3 regions of the Endozoicomonas sp. 8E genome follow, and region 2 is predicted to be linked to each of the others. Evidence: predicted binding sites of a transcription regulator. Region 2 holds the regulator's gene; each other region holds the start of a gene.
The links. Region 2 encodes sigma-54, which starts transcription at its own class of promoters, with help from an activator protein. Its sites were predicted from a motif close to TGGCACNNNNNTTGCTNT; they were not measured.
Positions count from the first base shown of each region.

Region 1 (7,516 bases), 320 kb from region 2:
TACCAGTCTTGGTTTCAGGCTGACCTTAACGGTGAAGTTGCCATTATCTCTGACGGTTGAATCATTGGCAGGTTCGGTAATCGTGAAGACTGGATAAATGTCTTCTTTGTGGTCATCCAGCGGTTTGATGGACGAGCGACCTGTTGTCTGGGTAGAAGGTATGCTGGTAATGGGAGTGAGTTCTACCGGCTCGGCCTTTTTATGGGTGCCAGGGCTGTCAGTGAATATGACATTGCCATTCTTGTCGACCGTTTTATAAATTTCAGAGGCCTGTCCAGGCAGGGGGAGGGCCAGCAATAAAATAAATATTATTCTTTTCATGTTGATCTAAGGCTGATTCCGGATTCTCCTAGAGTACTGTAGAGCGCACTTGTTTGCATCAGTGTGGTCAAGAAAGGGCGATGAAAGGCGTTTAAAGCGAGTATTCGGGATATGAAATAGAGTGACTTGAATAACAGCCGGAGTGCTATCCGTGGCGATAGACACTCCGGCATTCGGACTTTTGGAGCTTATATGACAGGAGCAGTGCCTGTCCTATTTGTTTACACGCTGTAGTAAAGGTCGAACTCAGCTGGGTGAGTGGTCTGGCTCACCTGAACACACTCTTCTTTCTTCAGCTCAATGTAAGCGTCGATCATGTCGTTAGTGAATACACCGCCGGTAGTCAGGAATTCACGGTCGGCATCCAGGGCGGCCAGAGCTTCTTCGAAGCTTTCTGCAACGGTCGGGATTTCCGCCGCTTCTTCTGCAGGCAGGTCGTAAAGGTCTTTGTCAGCAGCGTCACCGGGGTGGATCTTGTTCTTGATGCCATCCAGGCCAGCCATCAACAGAGCAGCAAACGCCAGGTATGGGTTAGCCGTTGGGTCAGGGAAGCGAACTTCTACACGACGGGCTTTAGGGCTGTTTACGTAAGGAATGCGGATGGAAGCAGAACGGTTACGGGCAGAGTAAGCCAGCATAACAGGTGCTTCAAAGCCCGGGATCAGACGCTTGTAAGAGTTAGTGGAAGCATTGGCAAAAGCGTTAATCGCTTTAGCATGCTTAATGACACCACCAATGTAGTACAAAGCGTTTTCGCTCAGACCGGCATAGCCATCGCCGGCAAACAGGTTTTCGCCATCTTTGCTCAGGGACATGTGAACATGCATACCACTGCCGTTATCGCCTACCAGAGGCTTGGGCATGAAGGTCGCAGTTTTACCGTAAGCGTGAGCAACATTGTGCACGGCGTATTTCAGGATCTGAACTTCGTCAGCCTTGGCTACCATGGTGTTGAATTTAACACCGATTTCACACTGGCCCGCGGTGCCTACTTCGTGGTGATGTACTTCAACGCCCAGGCCCTGAGCTTCCATCGCTGTGCACATGGCGGCACGAATATCGTGCAGGGAGTCGACGGGAGGAACCGGGAAGTAACCGCCTTTAACCTTTGGCCGGTGGCCGATATTGCCACCTTCGAAAGACTTGCTGGAAGACCAGGCCGCTTCTTCAGAGTTGATTTGGTACGAAGCACCGGAAATGTCAACGTTCCACTTAACATCGTCAAATACGAAGAATTCCGGCTCCGGACCAAAGAAAGCTGTGTCAGCAATACCGGTAGACTTCAGGTATTCTTCAGCACGCTTGGCAACAGAGCGTGGGTCACGCTCGTAGCCCTGCATGGTTGAAGGCTCGATGATGTCGCAACGAATGTTCAGAGTAGTTTCGTCAGTAAAAGGATCGATGACGGAGCTGTTGTCATCGGGCATCAGGATCATGTCGGATTCGTTGATGCCTTTCCAGCCAGCAATGGAGGAACCGTCGAACATTTTACCCAGCTCGAAGAACTCGGCATCGACTTCGCCGACCGGCAGGGAGACGTGCTGTTCTTTACCACGGGTATCGGTAAAACGAAGGTCAACCCATTTTACATCGTGATCCTTGATCAAATTCAGGGTCTTGGACATTTATTATTCCTCCAGAGGACTTATAGCTCTCGTTGAGCACCGCAGGTCGATTGTGAAGCCAGAGACTTGTCAATCGGTATGGCGGTTTACCAACATTCAGTCGTATTGTGCCGCATTGGCGGCTGTGCCGACACCGTCTCAGCAATTTCTGTGCCAGTATCTAAAACCGGTTGATTTTGCTGAGTTCTATAACGTGACCATGCCTGAGTATAAGCCGATTGCAGGTGGTTGCACCGAAAAGAATCTCATTAAATCGAATGGATGCACAAAAATAGTGCGCCAAACTTTGAGAGTGTTTCGGTTTGGTGCGCCTGCCCGTTACATATCCTCAAAACCATTCCCAAGCGGAGCCCAGTGTAGCGTGAATCTGCAGAGACTACTAACAGCCATGTGGTCTTTACGGACTGTTTGGGCGAATTGTCTGCTGCCAGCCGGGGTTACCGGTGTCCGGGAGTCTTCTGTATAATTGTATGGATTCGTTTCTTAATTTTCCTAACTGGCATCTGGACCGGGTTCTTTTCCTGACTTGCAGTGGCACTTTTCTGTGGTGACATTTTTCTGATGGGAGGGCACCGGACATACAATTCTATGAAGTTCATCATCAAGCTGTTTCCTGAAATTACCATTAAAACGCCTCCGGTGAGAAAACGTTTTATCAAGCAGCTGCGCAAGAATATTCGTACCATTCTCAAACGGGTTGATGAAGACGTTGAGGTGGCTGGTACCTGGGATTTTATCGAGCTGGCCACTTGTCATGATGATCCTCAGTTGGTAGCTCAGGTCTCTGATCTGTTGAGCCATATTCCCGGCATCGCATACTGGCAACAGGTGGTTGAGTATACGCTGACAGATCTGGATGACATTCTACATAATGCTCTGGCAGTCAATCGTGAGTTGTTGGCCGGGAAAACCTTCCGGGTTACCTGTCAACGCTCAGGTAAACATGACTTTCAGTCTATTGATGTGGAGCGATACGTGGGTGGTGGCCTGAATACCCGAACTGAAGCGGCGGGTGTTAAGCTCAAAAATCCTGACGTTGTTGTAAAAATTGAAATCAAGGGCGATCGTTATTTTCTGGTAACGAACCGTGGTAACGGGCTGGGTGGCTACCCATTGGGTTCTATGGAGCCCGTATTATCTCTGATCTCTGGCGGTTTTGACTCGACGGTTTCCAGTTTCCTGACCATGAAACGGGGCATCAGAACCCACTTCTGTTTCTTCAATCTGGGTGGTCATGCCCATGAGCTGGCAGTGAAAGAGGTGGCTTATTATCTCTGGAGCCGCTTTGGCTCTTCTCATAATGTCAACTTTGTTACGGTTCCTTTTGAAGGGGTTGTCGAAGAGATTCTGACCAAGGTGGATAACTCCCAGATGGGCGTTGTTCTCAAGCGGATGATGTTGAGAGCTGCAGCCCGGGTGGCAAAAGAGATGTATGTTGAAGCCCTGGTCACCGGAGAAGCCGTTGCTCAGGTTTCCAGCCAGACACTCACCAACTTGGCGGTTATTGATTCGGCTACCGATCATCTGGTTTTGCGTCCGCTTATTGCCATGGACAAGCAGGACATCATTGATATCTCAGTCAGGATCGGTTCGGAGGAATTGGTAAAAAATATACCCGAGTACTGTGCGGTGATCTCGAAAAATCCGACTACCAGAGCCAAGCCGGAAAAAATTGCAGCAGAAGAAGCCCGTTTTGATTTCTCCATTCTGGATGCAGCGGTTGTCGATCGTCGTAAGGTTTCCGTTTCTGATATCATTGCGGATGACCTGACTCGTGAAGAAGTTGAGGTGTTTGAGACCGCGGAACAAAACGACATTGTTGTTGATATCCGCCATCCGGATGAAGAAGAGATCAAGCCCTTTGATCTTGCTGACCGAGAAGTGCTAACGATTCCTTTCTATCAGCTCAGGACAAAATTTGCTGAACTGGATAAAGATAAGCACTACCTGCTCTACTGCGAAAAAGGGGTGATGAGTCAGTTGCACGCCATGCACCTACGCGACGAAGGGCATGAGAATGTCGGCGTTTACAACCCAGGGAAAAAGTAACCGATAAGATGATGAAAATTGCCATGATTGCCGCCGTTGCCACAAACCATGCCATCGGCATCAATAATAAAATGCCCTGGTACTTGCCCGGAGATCTCCGCTATTTCAAGGCTGTCACCATGGGCAAGCCCATTATTATGGGACGAAAGACGTTTGATTCACTGCGTAAGCCTCTGCCGGGTCGAACCAATATTGTCATTACCCGTGACAAAGACTGGCATCATGAAGGGGTTAGAGTGGTGCACAGTCTTGAGGATGCCATTTCTTTGGCGGAAGACGTAGCCATGATCAATGGCAATGAGGAAATCATGGTGATTGGAGGTGAGCAGATTTATCGCCAGGCCTTGGACAGAGCCGATCGGCTTTATCTGACCAAAGTCTTCAAATCGTTTGATGGTGACGCATTTTTTCCGGAAATCGATGACAGTGAATGGGATGTTACCGCCAGGGAAGATCAGGTCTCTGAAGATGAGCAGGCTCTGGAGTTCAGTTATCAGGTGCTCGATCGCAAGTCCGTCTGAGGTCCTGGTTTCCCCACTGTATTAAGCCAGCTAAATCAAGTTGGCTTTTTTTACAGCTGTTTTTAGTTAGCACGAGCGTAAAACAAAACCACAGCAGCCCCTGAGGCGGCTATAGTTTAAGTATTGTTGCTTTTGAATTTGTTATTCGAATCAAATATTTAAATTTAGTTTTTAATCGTCTTATTTAATGAAAATAAACCTTTCGGTTTAACATCTATTTCTCAGGGATTGAGAGGCATGCCGCCAGAGATTCGGACCCAAAGAGGTTCTCCTCTCTCTGCTATAGAGCGAAAAGAGACCGCTAAAACGTCAGAAGATTCCAGTCTGGGTCAGATTGATTACGGCCGGTGGCAGGGCCGTGTTGTTTTCTCGCGCATCGGCGGTTTTATCAAGCGTCTTTTTGGTCGAGGTCCTTCAGCAGCAAAAGCACTCAGGGTTTACGACTCTTTCTGTCATGCTGCCCACCAGAAGTTCTCTTCCCCTATCCAGCGCAGTCTGCGTGACTACCATATTGCCTGTGCCATGGCCTATCACCGTATTTGTGTGCTGGATGAAGAGAAAAAAGGCGAAGCAATGAAACTGGTGCTGTCAGGAGGCAGTGAAAAAATCAGTGAACAGGTTCTCACTGAAGTCAGAAAAACCGTTTCCTGCTCTGCCGTTGAGTTGACTTATAAATATCTTGCAGAAGATCGAACTCTGCCCGTTGGCTTTTTGAAAAGGGCTTTGTTACCGGACTTAATTCAGAGCTCCGTGAGAAACTTCAATGTGGATGCTGTCACAGCGGAAGGTACGATCGTCAAACTGGCACAGCATACAGGTCTTCTCAACGATACGGATATCACCTTTGAACGCATTCTTGAAATCAAGAATGCATTGCGCTGGCGGTTTGCGCCAGAAACTCATGTACCTGTCAAACAGGTACCGGGCAGAAGAGGAAAAGATCCCATCAGCAGGTTTGACCCTTCTAATCCTGCAGCAACCCCTCCCGGACTTGAAAGACCCAAAGCGACAGGTTACCACCTGGATAAAGTCGACAGGACCCATATTCAGAATGTTGTGGATAAAGGGGGGGGTATCAAGCTAAAGAATACGGATACCCGTGACAGGATCAAACGCCATTTTCTAAGAAATAAAAGGTACTTTAGTCTTAACTCTGCTGCCATAGTGGTCAGTACCGTGCTGATAGGTCTGGTGTCAGGGGGGATTGCCGCTGCAGCGGCTCTATTCAGTTATATTGCTTGGTACGGTGTGTGGAGTGGGGGTACTGAGCTGGTTCGGATGACCAAAGCGATCAGGGCTTTACAGAGGGCAGAAGCATCCGCTGATTACAAACTGGAGGTAAATGATCTGGGTGTCCTGTCAGAGATGGATGACAAGAAATTTCGGGTCTTCCTGAAAAGCCTGAGATACATCTGCAGTCATGAAACCTTAACCCGCATCTTCACTGCCTATTCTGCGCTGGAAAAAGACGCTCAGATGAGATTAGAGATGGAAAGAGAGAAAGATGAGAGCAATCTTGAAGCCGTGATACGTCTGGAGGAAGGCAAAGCTCGATACCTGTATCGCAGACGCAACCTGCAGGATGCTTTTAAACTCTACAAGCGTTTCTACACAGCAGCCGTCAGCGACGTTGAGAGAATGGATCAAGAATGGGAGCCGGTTCTGGATCAGCTGTGGAACGGTAAATTCAAAAACATGGATCCGGAGAAAAGAGAACGCTTGTTCAGTGATGCGGCCAATGATCCTCGAGTGATCGGCAAGTCATACCACTTCAAGACTAAGCAGACGGGATGGCTGCAAAAAGTGTTCCCGAAAATGACTGATGATTTAACCAGTGACGGCTCTGTTGCTTCCAAAGAGGCTGTGGAAGAGCTGGAGCGGATACTGGAAGAAGAAATGCCCGATATAGAGCTGAGCGAAGAAGAAAGGAGTCGCTTTAACACTCATGCCGACAGGGTGGCCAATGCCCTGATACTGGCTGAGAATGGCGTCAGAAGTTATTTGAATATCTGGTTTAAGGGAGCCATTAAATCAACCATGCTTCATGGTTTTAAAGTGGTCTGGCACGCTTCCGAAAGGAGGCCAGCATTGGAAATCTCACCATACGTGCCCAAGCCTAGCGTAGATGGATTAATTATCTTTGGTTTTTTCTTTCTGGCAGATCTTTTTGTTGATCGTTACAACGAGGCAGTGAATAAAGAGCGATTTGAACGTATTACCGGAAAGAAGACAGGCAAAAGTATGGTCTGGGATTGGCAGGGTCAGAGAAAAAGAACCGGACGTGAAGAAATGAGTACCATGAGGAGGTTGGCTAAAGATCAGTTGGAAGACTTTGTTGATCGTATGCTGAAACTGCATGACTCCCATAAAGACATTATGAAAGAAGTCAGGCTTCAACAGCAGTTGAGCCAGGTTAACCCTGGCTCTCCCATGTTTGATCATATGGATGATCGGGAGGCGGCTGTGTTAATTCTCCGACGCCAATATCATCATCAAATCATTTCTGAAATGATGATGGGAGCTATTGGTAAATACTATGAGAGCGTTATGACCAAAACCGCTTACTGGGATCAGAAAATGAGCCATATTATTCCCCCACAGACCTCTATTTGAGGGCACTAAACTTTCTTATGTTTCAGAGTTTCTTGATCAGAACTCTGGATTGTCTCTCCTCATTGTACTGACTGCGCTTCTCCTTGGGCAAAGACTTCTGGGTGGATTCAGAAAAACCTCTTTCCAGAAACCAATGGCTGGTCTGGGTCGTTAATACAAACAGCGTATCCATTCCCTGCTGGGTCGCCTGTTCTTCTATAGCACTGAGAAGAAGGTCGCCACGGTTTTTCTCCCGGTAATCAGGGTGTACGACGAGACAGGCCAGCTCCGCGACCTTTTCACCCGAAAACAAATGGATAGCTGCACAGCCAATAATCATGCCGTCCAGGGAAATGACCCGGAACAGCCGAATTTCGCGCTCCAGCTCTTTTCTTGAACGCCTTCTGA
Region 1 is NZ_CP120717.1:1,288,109-1,295,624, forward strand. It holds gene P6910_RS04570 (DUF4124 domain-containing protein) at 1-321, opposite strand, end outside; gene glnA (glutamate--ammonia ligase) at 543-1,946, opposite strand; gene thiI (tRNA uracil 4-sulfurtransferase ThiI) at 2,535-3,995, shown strand; gene P6910_RS04585 (dihydrofolate reductase) at 4,007-4,516, shown strand; gene P6910_RS04590 (hypothetical protein) at 4,754-7,129, shown strand; gene argA (amino-acid N-acetyltransferase) at 7,152-7,516, opposite strand, start outside.
Region 1: glnA (glutamate--ammonia ligase) is a predicted target of sigma-54. The motif match lies at 2,085-2,102, and genes of this name have one in related genera.

Region 2 (7,516 bases):
CAGGGATTCGAGACTAAAAAAGATTGGGGATGCACTTTCCATTGCCGTACCACGATTTAAAGGCTTGAGATATATACAGAACGAAAGAGGTCAACCTCATCTGGAAGCGCAATATGAACATCATCGTCCAAATGCAGGCTGGCAATCAGAGGAGCACTTTTCTGATGGAACCTTGAGATTGTTGGGTATTCTTTGGAGTTTGTTGGAAGGTAAGGGGGTTCTGCTACTGGAAGAGCCAGAATTATCACTCCACAATGCTGTAGTGGAGCAAATTCCTTTGATGATTGATCGAGTGCAAAGAAGGGCAAAAACGAGAAGAAGGCAGGTCATCATAAGCACTCACAGCGAAGCAATTCTGAATAATGAGGGTATTGATCCAAAGAGCGTAATCATTCTGGAGCCCGGCAGAGAAGGTAGCCAGATTCGAACAGTCAGCAAGGCTGAAAATAAAGCACTTGAAGCGGGTTTGACAGTGAGTGAAGTGATATTGCCTAAAACCCGACCCGCAAATGTCCAGCAGCTAGGAGCCTGACCGAGAATAGACTGCCCTACTGCGGCGGCAGCAAATCGGTCTGAAAATCCGCTTTTGTTCGTCAAATAGCTCGCTATTCTCCTCACAAAACCGAATTTTCATCCTCAATTTTCTGCCGTCCTCGCTACGGGCGCTATTCTCGGTCAGGCTCCTAGGGTTGTGGGGATGATACCGCCGTATGTCGCTACTGAGGATCAGTTGAGTAGCGCAGTAGCTGTTTCAATGATATAAGGACTGCAGATAAGAAAGGGCTCTTTGACATTCAAATGATAAAGCCCACAGGTAATGGTCAGTTAAAGAGTAGATTACCAAAATATATAAACTTGTCGCATACGTATCCCGTCTTGATGATAACTGATCTTGACAGGATTATATGTGCTCCGATTCTGATTTCTCGGTGGCTTGGTCAACAGAGAGTGCCTGATAATATGCTTTTGAGAGTTGCCGTGAGGGAAACAGAAGCCTGGTTACTTTCAGACTCGGATGGCTTTTCAGATTATTTTCAGGTGCCTGTGTTTAAAGTGCCAGATCATCCCGAGAACCTCGATGACCCCAAAGTCACGCTTTTGAACCTGATTAGACGATACGGAACAAAGAAGGATAAGTAGGAAATCTTGCCTTCAAAAGCCAGCCGGTCAAAAGTCGGTATTGCATATAACAGTCGTTTAATCACTTTTGTTGAGAAAGGCTGGAAAGCAGAAAGAGCCTCTTTGAAATCAGATAGTTTGAAGAGAGCTATAGGACGCCTTCAAGAGTTAGCAGACAGACTGCACTGTCAGCCATAAAACAAGGCCGCCAGTCCCAGGAAAGACAGGAATCCAACAACATCGGACACTGTCGTTAGTATTATCGTGCCAGCTAATGCGGGATCTATTTTCATGGATTTGAGAATAACCGGCAGGCTGGCACCGACAACAACGGCAGTGCTGAGATTGATGATCATGGCACAGGCGATCACCAGAGAAATGACCGGGTCATGAAACCATAAATAGGCAATCAGGGAAACCAGAGCAGCCCAAAGTATTCCATTGAGAAATCCTGCCATTAATTCACGACTGAGTAACCATCGAAGGTTGGTCCGACTGATCTGGCCCAGTGCCATGCCCCGAATCACCAGGGTCAGAGCCTGTCCGCCAGCATTGCCGCCCATTCCTGCAACAATGGGCATCAGGACAGCCAGAGCAACGACCTTGTCGATGGTAGCCTGAAACATACCTATGACAGAAGCGGCAATAAAGGCTGTTATCAGGTTGATACCCAGCCAGACTGCGCGTCGACGGGCTGTCTTCAGTGCGGGAGCAAAGGTGTCTTCATCGTCATCCAGACCTGCCATACTCATCATGGAGTGTTCGGCTTCTTCCCGGATAACATCTACCACGTCGTCAATCGTAATGCGGCCCAAAAGCTGCCCCTGCTCCGAAACTACCGGTGCTGATACCAGGTCCTGCCGTTCAAACAATTGGGCGACCTGGCTGTCTTCCATATCGGCAGCGATAGGTTCCAGGTCGGTCTGCATTACTTCAAACACTGTGGCTGAAGGGGATGTGGTAAGGAGAACGGACAGAGGCAATGCCCCAATGTATTCGTCTCTGCGGTTGACGACAAACAGACTGTCTGTCATCTCCGGAATATCCTTGTGACGCCTGAGGTAACGAAGCACAACATCGAGTGTACTGCTGGGTCGGATGGTGATGACATCGGTATTCATCAGTCCGCCGGCTGTGTCTTCCGGATAAGAGAGAACGGCTTCTACCCGTTGCCGATCCTGACTGTCCATAGAATCCAGCACTTTTCGGGTGATGGTGTCGGGCAGCTGCTGTAGCAAGTCAGCTATGTCATCAACGTCCTGACCTTCGGTAATGACTTTGAGCTCTGCCACATTCATCCTGTCCAGGAAAAACTGCCGGACTTCGTCACTCAGCTCTTGCAATACGTCGCCTTCCATCTCTCGATCGATCAGGCGCCATAGAAGGCTGCGAAGTTTGGGGGGGGAAGATTCAAGCAGATGAGCCGCATCCGGAGCCGGAAGACCATTCAGCATACGCCTGAGTTCGGGAGAAACGCCGTGCTCAAGAGCTTCGTTGAGCTCCTGAAATGCTTTGTCTCCGATACTCAGTTGTAGCTGTTGTGCCATAGATGCGTATCCGGCTTTTTTGGTAGAAGTGTCTGAGTATCGAACTTCTGTTCTGGTAACCATCAAGTCTGATAGTCAGACTCAGCCATTTCACATGTCATTCTTTGTTTGCTTTGCTGAGCTTTCAATCTCTGGCAAAGCTTTTCGAGATACCAGTATAAACAGAGATTTAATGATGAAAAGGGTGACTATTCACCCTCTTCAAAAAAATCATTGATCAGATTGCACAGAGCCGAACAGGCCTCTTCTTCATCATGGCCTTCAAATGTCAAATCAAGGACAGAGCCCTTTCCAGCAGCCAGCATCATGACGGCCATGATGCTTTTTCCATCCACTTCACGGCCATTAAAGCTCACTCTTGCCTGGCTGGCAAAAGCCGAAGTCGTAGAAACAAATTTGGATGCTGCCCGAGCATGTAAACCAAGTTTATTAATAATGGTGATCTGCTTCTTGATCATTATTTGGAAAGCTCCCGATGTCTGACCTGAACACAGTCAAAACGTTCTTTGAGCCACTCGCCCAGTTTTTCACTAATAAATACGGAACGGTGCTGCCCGCCGGTACATCCGATCGCAATCGTCATATAACTGCGCTGTCCGGATTCGAACCTTGGTAACCATTTTTCCACGAATGTGCTGAGATCTTCAAACATCTCATCCACCATGGGTTCTGATGTCAGAAAATCTTTAACGGGCTGATCCTGACCTGTGAAGGATCTTAAGGCTTCAACCCAGAAAGGATTAGGCAGACAGCGAACATCAAAGACGTAGTCTGCGTCAACCGGCATGCCGTGCTTGAAGCCAAAGGACTGGATCATCAGGGTCATACTTTTGCTGGTGGAGCCGCAGAGTCGTTGTCTTATCTGTTCTCTGATTTCATGGACAGACAGTGGTGAAGTGTCCAGCCTTATGTCGGCTTCTTCAGCCAGTGGAGCCAGCAGTTTCTTTTCCAGATTAATGGCTTCTGTCAGGGATACCTCATCATTGCTGAGAGGATGGCGACGGCGTGTCGAGCTATAGCGCTTCATCAGGGTGTTGCTGTCTGCGTCGAGAAATATTACCTGACACTCAACCCCCTGTTTTTTCAACTTTTCCAACAATGTCGGGAAGCGTTCCAGAGAGCCGGGCACATTACGAACATCGAGGCTGACAGCCATACGGTGCGGTTCAACCAGGTTGCTTTTAAGATTGGCTGGGAGATCATTCAACATGCTGGCAGGAAGGTTGTCTACACAGTAAAAGCCCTCATCTTCAAGGGCGTGAAGGGCGGAGCTTTTGCCGGAGCCTGAACGTCCACTGATGATGACCAGCTTCATGGTGTGTCCTTCCCGATTGTTTGACTGTGTAAACAGGTCTCTCACCTGGTTCCGAGTGAGGCAAGTCTATCAAAACCCAATGAGATTAGAACCAGTCGCTTGCTTTTATTTCTAGCATAGTCCGGATATTTCTATTCCATGCAGTTTTGAAGGATAAATAGGCTTTGTAGTGACAAAAGTGAAGAAGAAAGGATTTCTGAGCAAAAAACATTTTGCCTGCTTCTCTTATCAGATCAGCAAGCAAAATGTTTTTTATATACAGCCTTTAAGCGGGGGGACAGATGATGTTGTAAAGTGCCTCGGAAGTTTCTGCCGCTCGCATCTGGCTCAACAATACTTCTGATTGAAAGCGTTCAGCCACAGCCTGCAGTATATTCAGATGCTCCTGAGTATTTTCTTCCGGAACGATGAGTGCGAACACCAGATCGACCGGCTGTTTGTCCACAGAGTCAAAATCTACGGGTTCAGACAGTTTGATCAGAAGTCCGGTAGGATGCTGACAAGCACTGGAGCGACAGTGGGGCAGAGCTATCCCTTTGCCTAAACCGGTGGTACCGAGTCGCTCTCTGCTAATCAGCTTGTTAAACAGATCCTTGGTGTTGATGGCGGGAACATGCTCACTGATGATTTCCGCAACAATTTCCAGGATTTTCTTTTTGCTGGCCCCCTGCACATCGCAAAGGGTGCGCCCGGGGGTAAGAATGTTTTCAATAATCATACAGCGATCGATGCTTACAGGCGGCCGTTGGCACCCTGTAGCCGGTCAAGCGTTTTCTCTTTGTGTTTTACCAGTTGTCGATCCAGTTTGTCCGACATGTCATCAATGGCAGCGTACATATCTTCAGCCTCAGCGGTTGCATTAATATCCGCCCTACGAACATGTAGAGTCGCTTCCACTCTGTGCTTCAGTTTTTCAACACTCAGAGTGACCTGAACGTTTGTAATCTGATCAAAGTGGGCGGCAAGGCGGTCGAGTTTCTTGGTGACATAATCTTTCAGAGCCTCAGTCACCTCTACATGATGTCCACTGATGTTGACTTGCATGTAACGCTCTCCTGCTGATCCCGATTCTCGACATTGGACTGCCCCCGGGATTCTACGGGCAACCCTGATTGAAAGTCTATCACTGTCATTGACAGTTGGCGCTGTTCTGAGACAAAAAATCTATGGGGCGATTTGTGGTATAAGGGTCGATTACCTCAACCTGCGAAAGCTTATTACCATAATCGCTGAAGGCTCAAATAAGCTGCTTGCGTTCATTCGATGGCGGAATATTCATCGATTCACGATATTTGGCAATGGTTCTCCTGGCTACTTTGATCCCCTGATCCCCCAGCAAACCGGCAATTTTGTTATCACTCAGTGGTTTTTTAGGGTTTTCATCGGATACCAGTTTTTTGATCAAGGCTCTGATGGCTGTTGATGAGCACTCGCCGCCAGTGGCTGTGCTGACATGGCTGGAGAAAAAGTATTTCAGCTCAAACACGCCTCTTGGAGTGTGCATGTATTTCTGGGTAGTGACCCTGGAAATAGTGGACTCGTGCATATCCACTGCCTGAGCAATGTCTGCCAGCACCAGGGGCTTCATTGCCTGCTCACCCTGCTCCAGAAAATCTTTCTGAAATTCAACAATCTTGTCGGCTACTTTCAGTAGGGTTTCGTTACGACTTTGCAGGTTTTTCAGAAACCAGCGGGCTTCCTGTAGCTGGTTCTTCATAAAGACGTTGTCACGACTGTTATTGGCACGCTGCACCATTGAGGCGTAATTGTTGTTGATGCGAAGTCTGGGCAGGGACTCTGAGTTCAGTTCAACCGCCCAGCGGTCCCTGACTTTGGTGACCGAAATATCGGGGGTGACGTATTCCGTGTCTGCCTGACCGATTTCAGATCCGGGCCTCGGGTTGAGGCTTTGAACCAGGTTAAGGGCTTCCCTGAGTTGATGTTCTTTGAGACGGGTACGCCGCATGATTTGAGCGTAGTCACGACTTCCCAGTGCCTGAAGATGATTCTGGATCAGCAGGCGTGCTTCTTTCAGGAAATGGGTTTCTTGTGGCAGTTGATTGAGTTGAACTTCGAGACATTCTTTCAGGTTGGCGCTGGCGCAACCCACCGGATCAAAGTGAAGAATCCGTCGCTGCATGACCTGAAGTTCTTCAAACGCCAGTTCCTCTAGCTGTTCCTGTAGCGAAAGATAAATTTCTTCCAGGGAGTGAGTCAGGTATCCATCATTATTGGTGGCTTCGATAACAGCCAGACCCATCAGCCTGTCTCTGTCAGTCATGGGAGTCAGGTTTAACTGCCATTCCAGGTAGTCCTGGAGGGAATCAGTAGCCCGGGAGCGGGCAATAGGATCATGTTCTTCATCGGTTGCAGCGGGCAGGCTGGAATAGACATCATCCCATCCGGAGTCAACGGGCAGGTCATTGGGTATGCTGTCGGCCCACTGGGGTTCTTCCGGTTCCGGGGGCTGTTCTGCTTTTTCATTAAAGTCAACAGGTCGCTCCCCTTCATCACGGGGTGCAGGTGGTTCTTCAACAGACTCTTCAGACTCCAGCATCGGGTTGGATTCAAGAACTTCCTGGATTTCCTGCTGAAGATCCAGAGTGGAAAGTTGTAGAAGCCTTATGGCCTGCTGCAGCTGAGGTGTCATGGTCAGCTGCTGGCCCATTTTTAGCTGTAAGGATGGCTTCATAGGCAACTGTATACCTTTACTTCGGTGTCTGCACTGAGGGTGCCAGATTTGATGCCATCAGCGCCTGACAGTTATATCTCAGTGTCTGTTGATTTTTTTGATTGGGCTACTCTCCGTGTCACTGGGATTATAATCACATCTGAAGCTTCGGGAAAGTGATTCATCAAGTCAGCCATGCAACATTCAGAACAAGAGTACGAAGATAAATCAGCTCAACACCTTTGCTCGCTTCTTTCGCGAGATCCACCCAAGAGCTGATCAGAGACTGAACTGATGCCCGAGATAGACGTCACGAACCTTTTGATTAGCCAGGACAGTCTGACTGTCACCCTCGGCAATAATAGTGCCTTCACTGACAATGTAGGCCTTCTCGCAGATATCCAGTGTTTCCCGGACATTATGGTCGGTAATCAGGACTCCGATGCCTCGGGCTCTCAGGTGCGTGATAATAGCCTTGATGTCACCAACAGAAATGGGGTCAACACCGGCAAAGGGTTCATCGAGCAGGATAAATTTTGGGTCAGTGCAAAGAGCTCGGGCAATTTCTACCCTGCGCTTTTCACCACCGGAAAGGCTCATACCCGGATTGTCCCTGATATGATTGATATTGAACTCCTCAAGTAATGACTCCATCTTTGCAATGCGGTCTTTCCTGGAAAGGTCGGAACGGGTTTCCAATATCGAAAGCAGGTTATCGGTGACCGTCAATTTCCTGAAAATAGAAACTTCCTGTGGCAAATAACCTACGCCGGCTCTGGCTCGGCCATGCATAGGTTCATGGGTTAAATTCTGGCCACTGAGATCAACCTGTCCACCGTCTGCTTTTACGAGACCTACAATCAT
Region 2 is NZ_CP120717.1:1,611,221-1,618,736, forward strand. It holds gene P6910_RS05770 (AAA family ATPase) at 1-532, shown strand, start outside; gene mgtE (magnesium transporter) at 1,308-2,666, opposite strand; gene P6910_RS05780 (HPr family phosphocarrier protein) at 2,855-3,124, opposite strand; gene rapZ (RNase adapter RapZ) at 3,124-3,981, opposite strand; gene ptsN (PTS IIA-like nitrogen regulatory protein PtsN) at 4,247-4,699, opposite strand; gene hpf (ribosome hibernation-promoting factor, HPF/YfiA family) at 4,714-5,025, opposite strand; gene P6910_RS05800 (RNA polymerase factor sigma-54) at 5,219-6,673, opposite strand; gene lptB (LPS export ABC transporter ATP-binding protein) at 6,932-7,516, opposite strand, start outside.

Region 3 (7,516 bases), 1.4 Mb from region 2:
ATATTGGATCAAGGGAACTGCTCCTTTTTAGAAAGGGGTGACTGTCCATTTCTGGTAGTAGTCCTTTATCAATATATACCCCTCCAAGCACGAATTTTTGACTCAGCCCGATAAATCTTTCGATGATTAAACTATTAGTAATACTTAAGCTGTATCTGATAAATTTTTTATGTCCTTCTTCAAGTTTTTCCAGTTTTTTATGAACAATAGCGTTGCTGATTGAATTTTTAATTTTATCTAAAGAATTATTGATTTTATTCCATTGGATGACAAATTCCTTCTTTACACTGTCTGGAAAATTAGATTCCATTATATTTAATTCTTCTATTTCACTGCTTTCTCCCATGAAGTTATCAATTTTTCGCCAGATGCTATCTTTCTGCTGAGCAATATCACCGGGATCATCTTTTTCGATAGCGTTATTGTTTATCTCAGAAAACAGCAGCGAATATAGAACTTTTTGGTATATAAAACGTTCGGGAGACCAGATATTGATTTTATATTCCGGGTTAACCTCGGCCCATATTTTTAGAAAAGCAAACTCCAAGCCTTCAATAGGGCTGACAATACTAACGTGAATTTTTTTGGGTACTTCGTAATTTGGCATGATAACACCTGAAGGATTGACCCACACGGTTTCCAGAGGAGGGATGATACTTGCCTTTTCACTGCCGTGATCAAAGAGCTCCGAATGGGAAAAAAGCGCAACTCGCAGTTTAGTACGGAACTCCGTCAGGTTCCTCATGAAATCAGCAAACAATTTTCCGGTATATTTTAATAGCTTGATTCATATCCTCAGTTCAATGATTGGATCTATCAATAACTGATGAAAGGGAGCAGGGGGATGGGAGGGGTATCATAGCTGCTGACAGCACTTGTTTCCGCAGTAAGGCGTTGGAAAATGGCACTCTGATAGCATTTGAATTTGCTGATTTTTTATTTGCGGTCATTGTCGTTCATTGCTCTGCTGCCCGAACCAAGGTGGCGAGGAAGCCCAAGGATTGACGCTGTGGCCTTCTGGCCTGTCAGGAGGACTCAGAAACAAGGCGTCTTTTTACAGGCATGTATACGGGCCATGTATCTTAAGGAAGTATTAGTGTAGTGGAGGTGAAAATAGCAACTAAAAATAGCAACTGATAGTGCTATAGGATACAGTCGTTTCTTTTGGAGTGAATAATGAGTATTGAAGTTTGGTTTCTGTATGTTGTTTCAATCTTTGTAGTCATACTCATTCCTGGTCCTCTATCTCTGTATATGGTGTCCAATTCTATTAACTATGGGGTTATCAGATCCTATCCGGCATTTTTGGGTGGCACGCTGGCTTCATCACTTTACCTGATTGTTTCGGCCACTGGTCTTGGGGCCATTCTCACGGCTTCGGAAAACATGTTTCTGATACTGAAACTGATGGGTGCTCTTTATCTGGTTTATCTGGGGGTTGATACTATCAGAAAGTCGATGGCGGACACTGCCCGTAAAAGTCTTAATGGTTGTTCCTTAGAGTTTCCCGGCTTCAATAATCTGTTTAAAAAAGCTTTTCTGTTGGGAGCCAGTAATCCAAAAGATATTATTTTCTTTATGGCTTTCTTGCCTCAGTTTATCAGTAGAGATCATGATCTTGTGCAACAAATATTGATCATTGTGATGACCTGGGTTGTGGTGGATTTGGTTTGCAAGCTTCTTTACGGGCTACTGTCAAAATCTGTGAAGCCTATGCTGAATACAAAAAAAAGCATGTCGTTATTTGAGCGTTCTACAGGGGGGCTCTATGTTCTGGCAGGCATCGCTGCCGTGTTGATTGTAAAATAGAGGATCAGGCTGAAGAATATCCGGTGGCTGTGTTTTGTTTCAGTGGCCCATTGTGGACCACTGAAACAAAATGGTCAGGTCACATCAATCATGGTGACACTGCCGTCAGGCATCACTTCGGCCATCTGACCCTTAGGTTCTTCCATCAGGAAGAGGGTAAAGAAACCCAATACTGCAGTACCTGCGATAACCATGAAGAAGGTCGAGTAGTCCACCAGAGACAATACTGTCAGGTAGAAGACAGCCCCCACGTTACCATAGGCTCCTGTCATACCGGCAATCTGACCTGTCAGTCGACGCTTGATCAGGGGGACAGCCGCAAATACTGCACCTTCACCAGCCTGCACAAAGAAGGAGCAGGCCATGGCAGCAACAACAGCCAGAACCAGTGGCCAGCTGGAATCAATGATGCTCATCATGTAGTAACCACCGGCCAGGCCCGCAGTCAGAACCAGCAGAGTGATCTTGCGGCCAAACTTGTCACTGAGTAGTCCTCCCCCCGGACGGGACATCAGGTTCATGAAGGCATAAGCGGAAGCGACCAGACCTGCCATGACCGGATCCAGTTCAAAGGTATCTGCAAAGAACAGAGGTAGCATGGACACCACGGCCAGTTCAGAACCGAAGGTAGCGAAGTAAAGAACGTTCAGAACAGCCACCTGCTTGAACTGGTACTGGTGAATAGCTGGCACAGGCTCGGAGAAAATGTGCTTGTTGACCTGCCAGACTTTCCAGACATCAAACAGGTAGATGGCAGTCAGGCCCACATAAATAGCCGTTGAAATCCCGGCACTGAGCATGGCAACACCGTTGGGTGAAAGCTTCCAGGTCAGCAGAGCCAATGCCGCATACATGGGAATTTTCATGATCAGCAGCAGGGCAAAGTCGCCTTTGCTGGTGACTTCCATGGCGCCAATGTTCTTGGGACGGAAGTAGGTAGAGCCTTTAGGAGTATCAGTGACGTTCATGTAGAAGACGACACTGAACATTAATGAGATCAACCCGGTCAAGCCAATGGCGTAACGCCAGCCATCTTCTCCACCAAAGAGCAGCGCAATGGTGGGCAGAGACATGGCAGCAGCGGCAGAACCAAAGTTGCCCCAGCCACCGTAAATACCTTCTGCGGTACCCAGTTGACGAGCGGGGAACCACTCAGATACCAGACGAATGCCGACCACAAAGCCTGCACCAATAGTACCCAGCATAAAGCGGGCTATGGCGGCCTGGGTGAAGTCATCTGCCATGGCATACATAAAACAAGGAATACTGCAGATGGCGAGGAGTCCGGAATAGACTTTTCTGGGTCCGTATACATCAGTGAGCATACCGATGATGACTCGAGCCGGGATGGTGAGGGCCACGTTCAGAATCAGCAGGGTTTTCAGTTCTTCACGAGTCAGGCCCAGTGATTCGGAAATAGCCAGGGCCAGGGGCGCATGGTTAAACCAGACCACAAAGCTTATAAAGAAGGCAATCCAGCTAAGGTGCAGAATCTTGGTTTTCCCACTAAAAGAAAACAGGTTAAATGAATCGGGGTTGCTCATACATCCTCCTTGTTTTACAGATTCCCCAACTAAAAGCAAACATCAGGCCAATATGATAAATGCACCGATTTGACCTGCATTTTTCTGCGTATTAAATGAATTTTCTCATTTATATAGGAAAGTCCTTTATTTGAGTGTGGAAAGCCTTTGAGTATTTTTTCTGCTCACCAAAGTGGTGCTTATTAGCTATTTAATTATTTATGCGTGCATCATTTTTGTGCGAGTAACTAAAGTCAGAGGAGAGATTTTCCTGTTTTTATCGTGTTTTGGAAGTGGGCACGGCAGTTGCATAAGCACAAGAATTAGAAAAGAGGCTGGCTCTAAAGGATGCAGTTGTACCGGCCCAATGCTAGATACTAAAGAGGATGTCTGGGATGAACGGAAAAGAAACCCTGGTGGTTGTCGGTAACGGCATGGTAGGTCACCGCTTTCTGGAGAAACTGGTAGATGCTGGCGGTCTGAAACGCTTCGACGTGGTAGTGTTTGGAGAAGAGGTTCGCCCTGCCTATGACCGGGTTCATCTCAGTGAATTTTTCACAGGTCGTTCAGCGGATGACCTGTCTATGGTTTCTGAAGGCTTTTATGAGCAGGAAGGTATTAACCTTATTCTTAATGAAGCCATCACATCGATAGATCGTGAGTCCTGTGAAGTAATGACAGCCAGTGGCATGGCTCAAAAATATGATCAGCTGGTGCTGGCTACAGGCTCCTATCCATTTGTTCCTCCCGTACCCGGACATGACCGTGAAAACTGTTTTGTCTATCGTACCATCGAAGATCTGGAAGCGATTAAAGAAGCTGCCCGTAACAGTAAGGTCGGTGCCGTTGTGGGTGGCGGTCTGTTGGGGCTTGAAGCAGCAAAAGCGCTGAAAGATCTTGGGCTGGAAACCCACGTGGTGGAATTTGCTCCCCGTCTGATGGCTGTTCAGGTGGATGATAGCGGTGGCGCCATGCTCAGACGCAAGATCGAGGGTCTGGGGGTCACGATTCATACCTCCAAAAATACCCGACAGATTGTTGATGGTGAAGGTGCTGTTCACCAGATGCAGTTCGCTGACGGCGAACAACTGAATACCGATATCGTACTGTTTTCAGCCGGTATTCGCCCAAGAGATGAGCTGGCGAAAGCTTCCGGGCTGGAGTTGGGCGAGCGTGGCGGTATCGTTATTGATAACGACTGTCGTACATCTGATGAACGAATATTTGCCGTTGGTGAGTGTGCACTCTGGAGTGGCCGTATCTTTGGTCTGGTTGCACCGGGCTACCAGATGGGTCAGGTGGTTGTAGATCAGCTGACGGGTAAGGACGGTAATCAGTTTACTGGTGCCGATATGAGCACCAAGCTGAAACTGATGGGGGTCGATGTTGCCAGTATTGGTGATGCCCATGGCAATACAGAAGGTTCCCTGAGCTACCAGCTGATTGATGAAGAGAAAGAAGTCTATAAAAAACTGGTGGTTTCCAAGAATAAGAAAAAGGTTCTGGGAGCTGTATTGATAGGCGATGCTGAAGAGTACGGCAGCCTGTTGCAGATGATGCTGAATGACATGCGTCCACCGGAAAATCCTGCCGAACTCATTCTGCCTCAGAGCGATGGCTCAGCAGCGACAGGTTTGGGCGTGGCTGCTCTGCCAGAAACGGCTCAAATCTGTTCCTGTTATGACGTCAGTAAAGGTGATCTGGTCAACGCGGTGGCCGGTGGCTGCATGGATATGGGGTCACTAAAAGCCGAAACCAGTGCCGGAACCGGTTGTGGCGGTTGTACGGCTCTGGTCAAGCAGGTTCTGGATCATGAGCTGACTGAGTTGGGTGTTGAGGTCAAAAAAGATATCTGCGAGCACTTCCCGCACTCCAGGCAGGAACTCTATCATCTGGTTCGTGTCGGTGAATTAAAGTCTTTCGACGAAGTTCTGGCAAAGCATGGCAAGGGGCGTGGCTGCGATATCTGTAAGCCCACCATTGGCTCTGTTCTAGCTTCCTGCTGGAACGAGTATGTGCTGAAAGATCAACATGCACAAGTGCAGGACACCAACGATTATTTTCTTGGAAACATGCAGAAAGACGGCACTTACTCCATTGTGCCAAGGGTTCCGGGAGGTGAAATTACGCCCGATAAACTGATCACCATTGGTGAAGTAGGTCGGGACTTTAACCTCTATACAAAAATCACCGGTGGCCAGCGTATCGATCTTTTTGGTGCCCGTGTGGAACAGTTGCCGAAAATCTGGAAACGTCTTGTCGATGCCGGTTTTGAAACCGGTCATGCCTACGGTAAATCACTGCGTACCGTGAAATCCTGCGTCGGCAGTACCTGGTGTCGTTATGGGGTGCTGGACAGTGTCAGTATGGCGATTGCTGTTGAAAATCGCTACAGGGGCGTTCGTTCTCCTCACAAAATCAAAATGGCTGTGTCCGGATGTACCCGTGAATGTGCTGAAGCCCAGAGTAAAGATGTGGGTGTTATCGCCACGGAGAAAGGCTGGAACCTCTACCTCTGCGGTAATGGCGGCATGAAGCCTCGTCATGCCGACCTGTTTGCCACCGAGCTGGATGATGAAACGCTGGTCAAATACATTGATCGTTTCCTGATGTTCTACATTCGCACTGCAGATCGTCTGCAGCGTACTTCTGTCTGGATGGAAAATCTGGAGGGTGGTCTCGATTACCTGCGTGAAGTGATTATTGAGGACAGCCTGGGTATCTGTCAGGAGCTGGAAGATGAGATGACCTACCTGGTGGGTACCTATCAATGTGAATGGAAAACCACCCTCTCAGATCCTGAGAAACTCAAACGTTTCAATCACTTTATCAACACTGATGAAAGCGACAGTAACGTGGTGTTTGTGAACGAGCGGGATCAGATTCGTCCTGCTACCCGTGACGAAAAAATCGCCCTTAAACAGCTGTAAACGAAGTGCCTCTAGCAGCCTGTCGGACTTAAGACTGTCCTACTGCGGTTGCAATAAATTGGTCTAAAAATCCCTGTTTCTTCGTCAAATAGCTCGCTATTCTCCTCAGAAACAGAGATTTTTATCCTCAATTTCTTGCAATCCTCGCTACGGACGCTTAAGTCCGACAGGCTGCTAGCGCTGAAAAAAAGGAGACTTTAATAATGACTCAAGTGCTCACAGCCAATAAAGGTTGGACAACCGTTTGCAGTGAAAGTGATCTTCTTCCTAACCTGGGTGTTTGTGCTCTGGTGGATGGTGTTCAGGTTGCGCTGTTTAAAGTAGACGACCAGGTTTATGCACTGGATAACTATGATCCATTCAGTCAGGCCAATGTTATCTCTCGTGGTCTGGTAGGTGATCTGGAAGGGCGTCTGGTAGTGGCATCGCCCATTTACAAGCAGCACTTTGATTTAAGTACGGGTCAGTGTCTGGAGGATGAGGCTGTAGCGCTGAATGCTTATCCCGTAGAAGTGGTGGACCAGAGGGTTCAGGTCTCACTGGTATCGGTTACCATCGAGGCAGCCTGATATGACAGCGGCATTCAAGGCGGCTGACGTTAGTCGTCAACCGTCATTGCAGCAGAAGCTGCTGGTGGTGGGAAATGGCATGGGCTCAGTCCGTTTTCTGGAAAAGCTGGTTGAGCAGAGCGGTCATCAATATCAGGTCACCGTCCTTTCTGAAGAACCCTGCCCGGGCTACAACCGAATCCAGTTATCCAGGCTGTTGGCAGGCAGCGTCGATCTCCAGGGGATTCAGCTGCAACCTGAGTCCTGGTATCAGGATCAGGATATCAATCTGTTATCGGGCAGTGACTATCGGGTCAGTGGTCTCGATCTTGAGTTGAAGCGAGTCGAGACAGAGGGTGGTCAATGGTTTGATTACGATCATCTGGTCCTGGCGACGGGTTCTCTACCCAATCGTATTCCCGTACCCGGGGCCGATCTGGAAGGCGTTATGGCTTTCAGGACTCTCGATGATGTTGAGCAGATGCTGACCGCTTCATCCAGTCCTGAGGCACAGGCTGTGGTGATTGGTGGTGGACTCCTGGGTCTTGAATGTGCCAGTGGTCTTGCCAGGCGGGGCATGAAAGTCATCGTGGTGGATACCATGTCCATTCCCATGGCCCGACAACTGGATAAAAAGGCCGGTAAGCTTTTGCAAAGTGCACTGGAAGAAAAGGGCATTGAGTTCCGTTGCAATGCCATGCTTGAT
Region 3 is NZ_CP120717.1:2,969,994-2,977,509, forward strand. It holds gene P6910_RS09275 (hypothetical protein) at 1-607, opposite strand, end outside; gene P6910_RS09280 (LysE family translocator) at 1,177-1,809, shown strand; gene P6910_RS09285 (NarK family nitrate/nitrite MFS transporter) at 1,884-3,353, opposite strand; gene nirB (nitrite reductase large subunit NirB) at 3,728-6,262, shown strand; gene nirD (nitrite reductase small subunit NirD) at 6,466-6,831, shown strand; gene P6910_RS09300 (NAD(P)/FAD-dependent oxidoreductase) at 6,833-7,516, shown strand, end outside.
Region 3: P6910_RS09285 (NarK family nitrate/nitrite MFS transporter) is a predicted target of sigma-54. The motif match lies at 3,386-3,403, and genes of this name have one in related genera.